Regions from separate parts of the Hydrogenophaga sp. NH-16 genome, predicted to be linked through region 2. Evidence: predicted binding sites of a transcription regulator. Region 2 holds the regulator's gene; the other holds the start of a gene.
What was found. The regulator FNR, encoded in region 2, switches genes on or off when oxygen is low (the NO sensors DNR and NnrR bind a similar motif). The targets are predictions, from matches to a motif close to TTGATNNNNATCAA.
Positions count from the first base shown of each region.

Region 1: DD542_RS05910 (DUF3149 domain-containing protein) is a predicted target of FNR. The motif match lies at 1,385-1,398, and genes of this name have one in related genera.

Region 1 covers NZ_CP029344.1:1,211,587-1,214,954, forward strand. The annotation lists gene tatC (twin-arginine translocase subunit TatC) at 1-138, shown strand, start outside; gene DD542_RS05905 (trypsin-like peptidase domain-containing protein) at 139-1,284, opposite strand; gene DD542_RS05910 (DUF3149 domain-containing protein) at 1,461-1,610, shown strand; gene DD542_RS05915 (Nif3-like dinuclear metal center hexameric protein) at 1,709-2,494, shown strand; gene pdxA (4-hydroxythreonine-4-phosphate dehydrogenase PdxA) at 2,499-3,368, shown strand, end outside.
Region 2 covers NZ_CP029344.1:3,007,021-3,010,388, reverse strand. The annotation lists gene ccoG (cytochrome c oxidase accessory protein CcoG) at 1-318, shown strand, start outside; gene DD542_RS14480 (FixH family protein) at 412-648, shown strand; gene DD542_RS14475 (hypothetical protein) at 696-989, shown strand; gene fnr (fumarate/nitrate reduction transcriptional regulator Fnr) at 1,068-1,787, opposite strand; gene hemN (oxygen-independent coproporphyrinogen III oxidase) at 1,965-3,344, shown strand.

The DNA of each region.
Region 1 (3,368 bases), 1.8 Mb from region 2:
CCGCCGGACGTGATTTCACAGCTCGCACTGGCGGTGCCCATGTGCCTGCTGTACGAGCTGGGCATCTGGGGCTCGCAGTGGTTTGTGCGCAATACCAAGGCCCCCGAGGAATCCGTGAAGGACAGCGCGGCGTCCTGATCAGCGGTTGGGCTGGGGCCTGGGCAGGTTGCGCTTGCCCGGCGTGATCTGGATGCGCTGTTTTCCGTCCTTCCTCACGATCTCCAGGCTGGAGGGTTCGCCCGGCGCGAGAGCCGCCACGGCAGACAGCAACTGGGACACGTTGCTGACCGGTTTGTCTCCCACTTGGGTCACCACATCGCCAGGACGGATGCCAGCCTGGGCGGCCGGCCCGTTCTGCAGCACGCCAGTGATGATGACACCCGTGCCCGAGGGGATCGAGAAGCTCTCGGCCAGCTCAGGGGTCAAATCCTGCGGCTCCACACCGATCCAGCCCCGGGTGACCTTGCCATCGCGCACGATGGCGTCCATCACGCTGCGCGCGGTGGAGGTGGGGATGGCAAAACCGATGCCCATCGACCCGCCCGAACGCGAATAGATCGCGGTATTGATGCCCATCAGGTGTCCGTGGATATCCACCAGCGCACCGCCCGAATTGCCCGGGTTGATGGCTGCATCGGTCTGGATGAAGTTCTCGAACGTGTTGATGCCCAGCTGGGTGCGTCCCAGGGCACTGACGATGCCGCTCGTCACGGTCTGACCGACCCCGAAGGGGTTGCCGATGGCCAGCACCTGGTCGCCGATGAACAGCGCCTCGGAATTGCCCAGGGTGATCACGGGCAGGCCACCGAGATTGATCTTCAGGATGGCCAGATCGGTTTCCGGGTCGGTGCCGATGACCTGGGCGGTGCTTCGCCGGCCATCGTTGAGCACCACCTCAATCTGGTCTGCTTCTTCGATCACGTGGTTGTTGGTGAGGATGTAACCCGCTTCGCTCACGATCACGCCGGAGCCCAGTCCGGCCTGAGGTTGTCCCTGTCCCTGCTCTCCAAAGAAGAATCGGAACCAGGGGTCGGCCATCTGCGCCTGATCGGGGGCCTTGCTGGTGTTGATGCTCACGACCGCAGGGGAGGCCCGCTTGGCCGCTTCCCTGAAGCTGTTGGGCGACGGTTCGCCAGAGAGAGTTCCGGGCGATTCAATCACCGGCACCACCGCAGGCAGCACATTGCGTCGGTCCAGCCAGTGGGGTTTGAGCGTGCCCACGACAAAAAGGACAGCCACCGCAACAGTGACGGTTTGGGCAAAGAGGAGCCAGATGCGTTTCATGGTGAACGGGTGCAAAAGGAACGGGCGCTCGGGAGCGTTTCGCGGCATCCCTGCTGACATTGTCACGTATATGACCACGTGGCTCGCCGGTTCAAGCCGATTGATGCAGATCAATGCGTATGGCGTGGCTTGGGGATGCAATGGCCGTCTGTTGTCACAGAGGACTGGAGCACACGATGAAAGCCATTGCAGATCTTTTTTCCACCGACTATGGTCTTTTCAGTATCGCAGGCATCGCTTTCATGATCGGCATGGCGATCTGGTTCTACCGGTTCTTCAACCGCAAGATGGTGGAGTCCGAGCGGGCCGAGCGCAAGCGCGGCTGAGCAGCGCCTGTCGCGGCAGCGTCCCCGGGTGGGCGATGACAGAATAGGACACGGTCGCCAGGATGTCCCTGGCGGCCGGTTCTGATATCACTGCCTCCATGCCACCCGATACATCTCCCGGTCAAGGCGTCTCGCGCGACGAACTGCTCGCAGCCTGCGACCGCCTCCTGCAACCTGCGCTTTTCAAGGACTACGGACCCAACGGTCTTCAGGTGGAGGGCCGGGTGCGGGTGCGCAAGCTGGTCAGCGGGGTGACCGCCAGCCTGGCGTTCATCGATGCAGCCATCGACGCCAGTGCAGATGCCCTGTTCGTGCACCATGGACTGTTCTGGCGTGGTCAGGACGGGCGGGTGACGGGCTGGATGAAGCAGCGTCTGGCGCGCCTGCTGTCGCACGACATCAACCTGCTGGCGTATCACCTGCCGCTGGATGCACATGCCGAGCTGGGCAACAACGCGCAGCTGGCACGCCGAATCGGTGTGCGCGTGCTGGATGCAGGGGAAGGGCGCTTTGGCGACCAGTCGCTGGGTTTCCTGGGTTTGCGTCCGCCAGCGCCGGCTGCCGAACTGCTCAAGGACATCGAGTGTTCTTTGGGACGCGCCGCGCTGCTGGTCGGCGATCCGGGGCGCCGTGTGGAGCGCGTGGCGATCTGCACGGGCGGTGCCCAAGGCTATTTCGAGGCGGCCATCGCTGCTGGCGCCGACGTGTTTGTCACGGGGGAGATATCCGAGCCCCAGACGCACTACGCGCGGGAGGCTGGTGTGGCCTATATCGCCTGTGGTCACCACGCGTCGGAGCGCTACGGCGCGCCAGCGGTGGCTGGTCACGTGGCGGAGCTGCTCGGCATTGAGCATCAGTTCATCGACATTCCCAACCCCGCGTAACACTGTGACCACTCCTGTTTTCGAGAGTCCCGGTCGTCACCGCCCGCTTGTGATCACCATGGGAGACCCCGCTGGGATCGGACCCGAGATCGTGGTCCGTGCTTTGCTGGAACGCCCCGATCTGCAGGAGCAGGTGGTGGTGGCCGGTGATGCGGCCACCCTGCGGCGCGCCGCGGAAGTGGTCCGGCTGCAGCGCGGTGGTGTTCCGCTTGACGTGGTGGTGCTCGATGGGCCGGGGGAATGGGCTCATGCAGCTCGCCAAGGGCTCGCATTGATACAGACCTGTGCGCCGGGCCTATTGGTGCCATGGGGCCGAATCAGTGCCGAAGCCGGCCGAGCCGCAGCTGACAGCATTGCTGCTGCCGCACGGTGGGTATTGACAGGTCAGGCGAGGGCATTGGTCACTGCACCTGTGCACAAGGAGTCTCTGGCCGTCGCGGGGTTGCCGCACCCGGGGCACACAGAGTTCCTTCAAGCCCTGGCGGCTGAACACCTGGGTGTGCCTGTGAGCGAGATGCCGGTGCGCATGATGCTCAGTGCGCCTGGGCTGGCCACCGTGCTGGTGAGCATCCATGTGTCGTTGCGGCAGGCACTTGAGGCTGTCACCACCGAACGCGTGATGGACACTATCCGTATCACCGCGGCGCACTATCACCGCTGCGGCATGCCTGACGTTCGCATCGCCGTCGCTGGGTTGAATCCTCATGCTGGCGAGGGTGGTCTGTTTGGTCGGGAAGAAATCGAGATCCTGCAGCCGGTTGTGGATCGGGCCCGTGCCGATGGATTGAACGTCAGCGGCCCACACGCGCCCGACACCGTGTTCATGCGGGCCCGCCAGGGTGAGTTCGATGTGGTGGTTGCCATGTACCACGAC
Region 2 (3,368 bases):
GTGATTCGCGACCGTGGCGCGCTGGCGCGCATGGTGGAGCAGGGGCGCATCGAAAACGTGTTCCGCCTGCAGATCATGAATGCGACCGAGTCGCCGCAGCGCTACCAGATCAGCGTCGACGGTCTTGAGGGCGTGATGATCGCGTCGGAAACCGAGGTGGACGTGCTTTCCACTGAAGTGCGTTCCGCCGCCGTGCGGGTGCAGATCCCGCCCAACGCCGCACCCGCCGGATCGCACCCGATACGGTTCACCGTCCGGTCCACCGCCGCTGATGCGTCCGAGGTCGTGGAGAAGGCGGTCTTCATCGTTCCGCGCTAAACTGGATTTATAAGCCTTATGGAACAAGTCATGTCAGCAATTTCTCGTCCAGTTGACCGCGCACCAAGCACACCTTGGTGGAAGGTCCCGCACATGTGGATGGTGGTGGGCGGTCCTTTGCTGGTCATCATTGCAGGTCTGGTCACCGTGGTCATCGCCGTGAAGAATCCAGACCCTGTGCTCAACAAGTCCGATTACGAGAGGGATCTTGCGGCGGCTCAGCGACTGGAAGGGCAGGCCAAGGTCGATGCGATGGCCAAGTTGCAGCCGGCCCATCAGGCCCGCAATCACGCCGCCTCCCCCGTCGTCCCGGCGGCACCCTCCAAGTAGGACGCCACACCACCGGATGTGACAACACAGGAGTGAAGGTGACGCTCATGAATGCTCAGCGGTGGATGTGGATAGCTTGGCCTGCCTTTCTGGTGGCTGCCGTGCTTGAGATGGTTGTTTTCGCCATGGTCGACCCTGGTGATCTCCATTGGTTCGGCAGCCCCCTGGAGTTGTCTCGCCAAGCCATCTACACCTTGGCGTTCTTTGTGTTCTGGGGCGTCACCATGGCATCGAGCGCGCTGACCACCCTGTTGTCCATGTCTCCGTTCGAAGTCAACCGCTGCCCGGTTCCCGAAGCGGAGCGCCCCCGGGACTGCGCCCGCAACGGCGGGTGCGGCTAACCCTCGGCTTGCACACAAAGAGAAACCCCGCTCAGGCCTTGGGCCCAAGCGGGGTTTCTTTCGTTCAAACGCCCAGACTCAACGGCAGCTCTGAGGGTTCACGATCTGCTTGAGTGCATCGGTGTTCTTGATGTGTACGTAGCGTTGTTTGACTTCGATGGTGCCTTCCTCAACGAACTTCGAGAAAGTCCTGCTCACGGTCTCGAGCTTCATGCCCAGGTAACTTCCAATCTCCTCCCGGGTCATCCGAAGGATGAGCTCTGACTGCGAGAAACCTCGTGCATGCAGACGCTGGACGAGATTGAGAAGGAACGCTGCGAGACGTTCCTCGGCACGCATGCTGCCCAGCAGCAGCATGACACTGTGATCGCGGACGATTTCCCGGCTCATGATCTTGTGGACATGGTGTTGCAGTGTGGTGAACTCCCGCGAGAGTTCCTCGACCTGGTCAAACGGCATCACACAGACCTCGGCGTCCTCAAGCGCAATCGCGTCGCAGGAATGGCGGTCGCTGACGATGCCGTCCATGCCGATGATTTCTCCGGTCATCTGGAAGCCGGTGACCTGGTCTCGCCCATCGGCCGTGGTCACGCAGGTTTTGAAGAAGCCCGAGCGCACTGCGTAGAGCGAAGTGAACTTGTCGCCGGTGTTGAACAGCGCGGTTCCCCGCTTGATCCTCCTGCGCGTGGAGATCACGGTGTCCAGCTTGCCCATTTCCTCGGGATTGAGGCCCATTGGCAAACACAACTCCCGAAGGTTGCAGCTGGAACAGGCGACTTTGATGCTGTGAATGTCCATAAATCTTCCAGATTTCGCCCGAAGCTTAACGCATGGCCACAAGTGCCAGCAAGGCGGGCGCTCTCATCCTCGTTGCGAGCATGGGGGAAAACCCGGGGCTTGGATGGCCCTTGATCTTGATCAAGGGTGCGATTTCCGCCTTGGTGCACATTCGCGCTGAGAACTGGAGAATTGTTTGTGAGTCACGCCATTTCAGACGAATTGCTCAAGCGATTCGACATCCCGGGGCCCCGCTACACCTCGTACCCCACCGCGGACCGCTTTGTAGAAGCGTTCACGGAGAGCGACTACATCCAGGCGCTGGAACAACGTCGGGCAGGCTCGCTCGCGTTGCCGCTGTCGTTGTACGTACATATTCCTTTCTGCGAGTCTGTCTGCTACTACTGCGCCTGCAACAAGGTCATCACCAAACACCACGAAAGGGCTGCGGAATACCTGCGGTATCTGTCGCGTGAGGTGGAGCTGCAGGTACAGCATTTCGGCAAAGGGCATGCCGTGTCCCAGCTGCATCTGGGAGGAGGGACGCCCACCTTCCTGTCCGACGCCGAGCTGGAAGACCTCCTGACGATGATCCGGCGCAACTTCACGCTCGTGCCCGGAGGCGAGTACTCCATCGAGGTTGACCCCCGCACGGTGACGGACCAGCGCTTGCAGACACTGGCCAGGTTGGGTTTTAACCGACTGAGTTTCGGTGTACAGGATTTCGATCCCGCTGTTCAGAAAGCGGTGCACCGGGTTCAGCCGGCCGAACAGGTGTTCGCTCTGGTCGAGACAGCCCGCAAGATCGGGTTTGAGTCGGTGAATGTGGACCTCATCTATGGATTGCCGCTGCAGACCCCTGAGTCGTTTGCCCGTACGCTTGCCCAGGTCAACCAGTTGCGCCCCGACCGCATCGCGCTGTATGCCTACGCGCATCTTCCGGCGCGTTTCAAGCCGCAACGGCGAATCGTCGCTGCCGAGTTGCCCAGCGCGGGAGACAAGCTGTCGATGCTGTCGGCTTCACTGGATGCGATGAGTGATGCGGGGTATGTCTATGTCGGCATGGATCACTTTGCGCTGCCCACGGATGCGCTGGCGGTGGCCAAGCGGCAAGGGCGCCTGCACCGGAATTTCCAGGGCTACAGCACGCAGCCGGATTGCGACCTGATCGCTTTGGGTGTCTCGGCCATCGGCCGCATTGGTGCGACCTACAGCCAAAACGCCAAGACGATCGAGGAGTACTACGACGCGCTGGACCAGGGGCGGCTGCCGATCGTGCGTGGACTGGCACTGACCAGGGACGACCTGCTGCGCCGCTCCGTGATCATGTCGCTGATGTGTCAGGGGCAGCTTCAGTTCGAATCGATCAACCTGGGGCACCTGATCGACTGCAAGAGCTACTTTGCGCGCGAGTTGGAGGTACTGGCTGGCTATGCCGAGCACGGACTGGTTCGCATCGACGACTCAGGTGTGGAGGTGACGCCGTCGGGCTGGTATCTGGTTCGCGCCATTGCCATGGTTTTCGACAAGAACCTGCAGGTCGACCAGGACCGGGCGCGTTTCTCCAAGATCATCTGACTCGCGTGGTTTCGAACCGGCGCG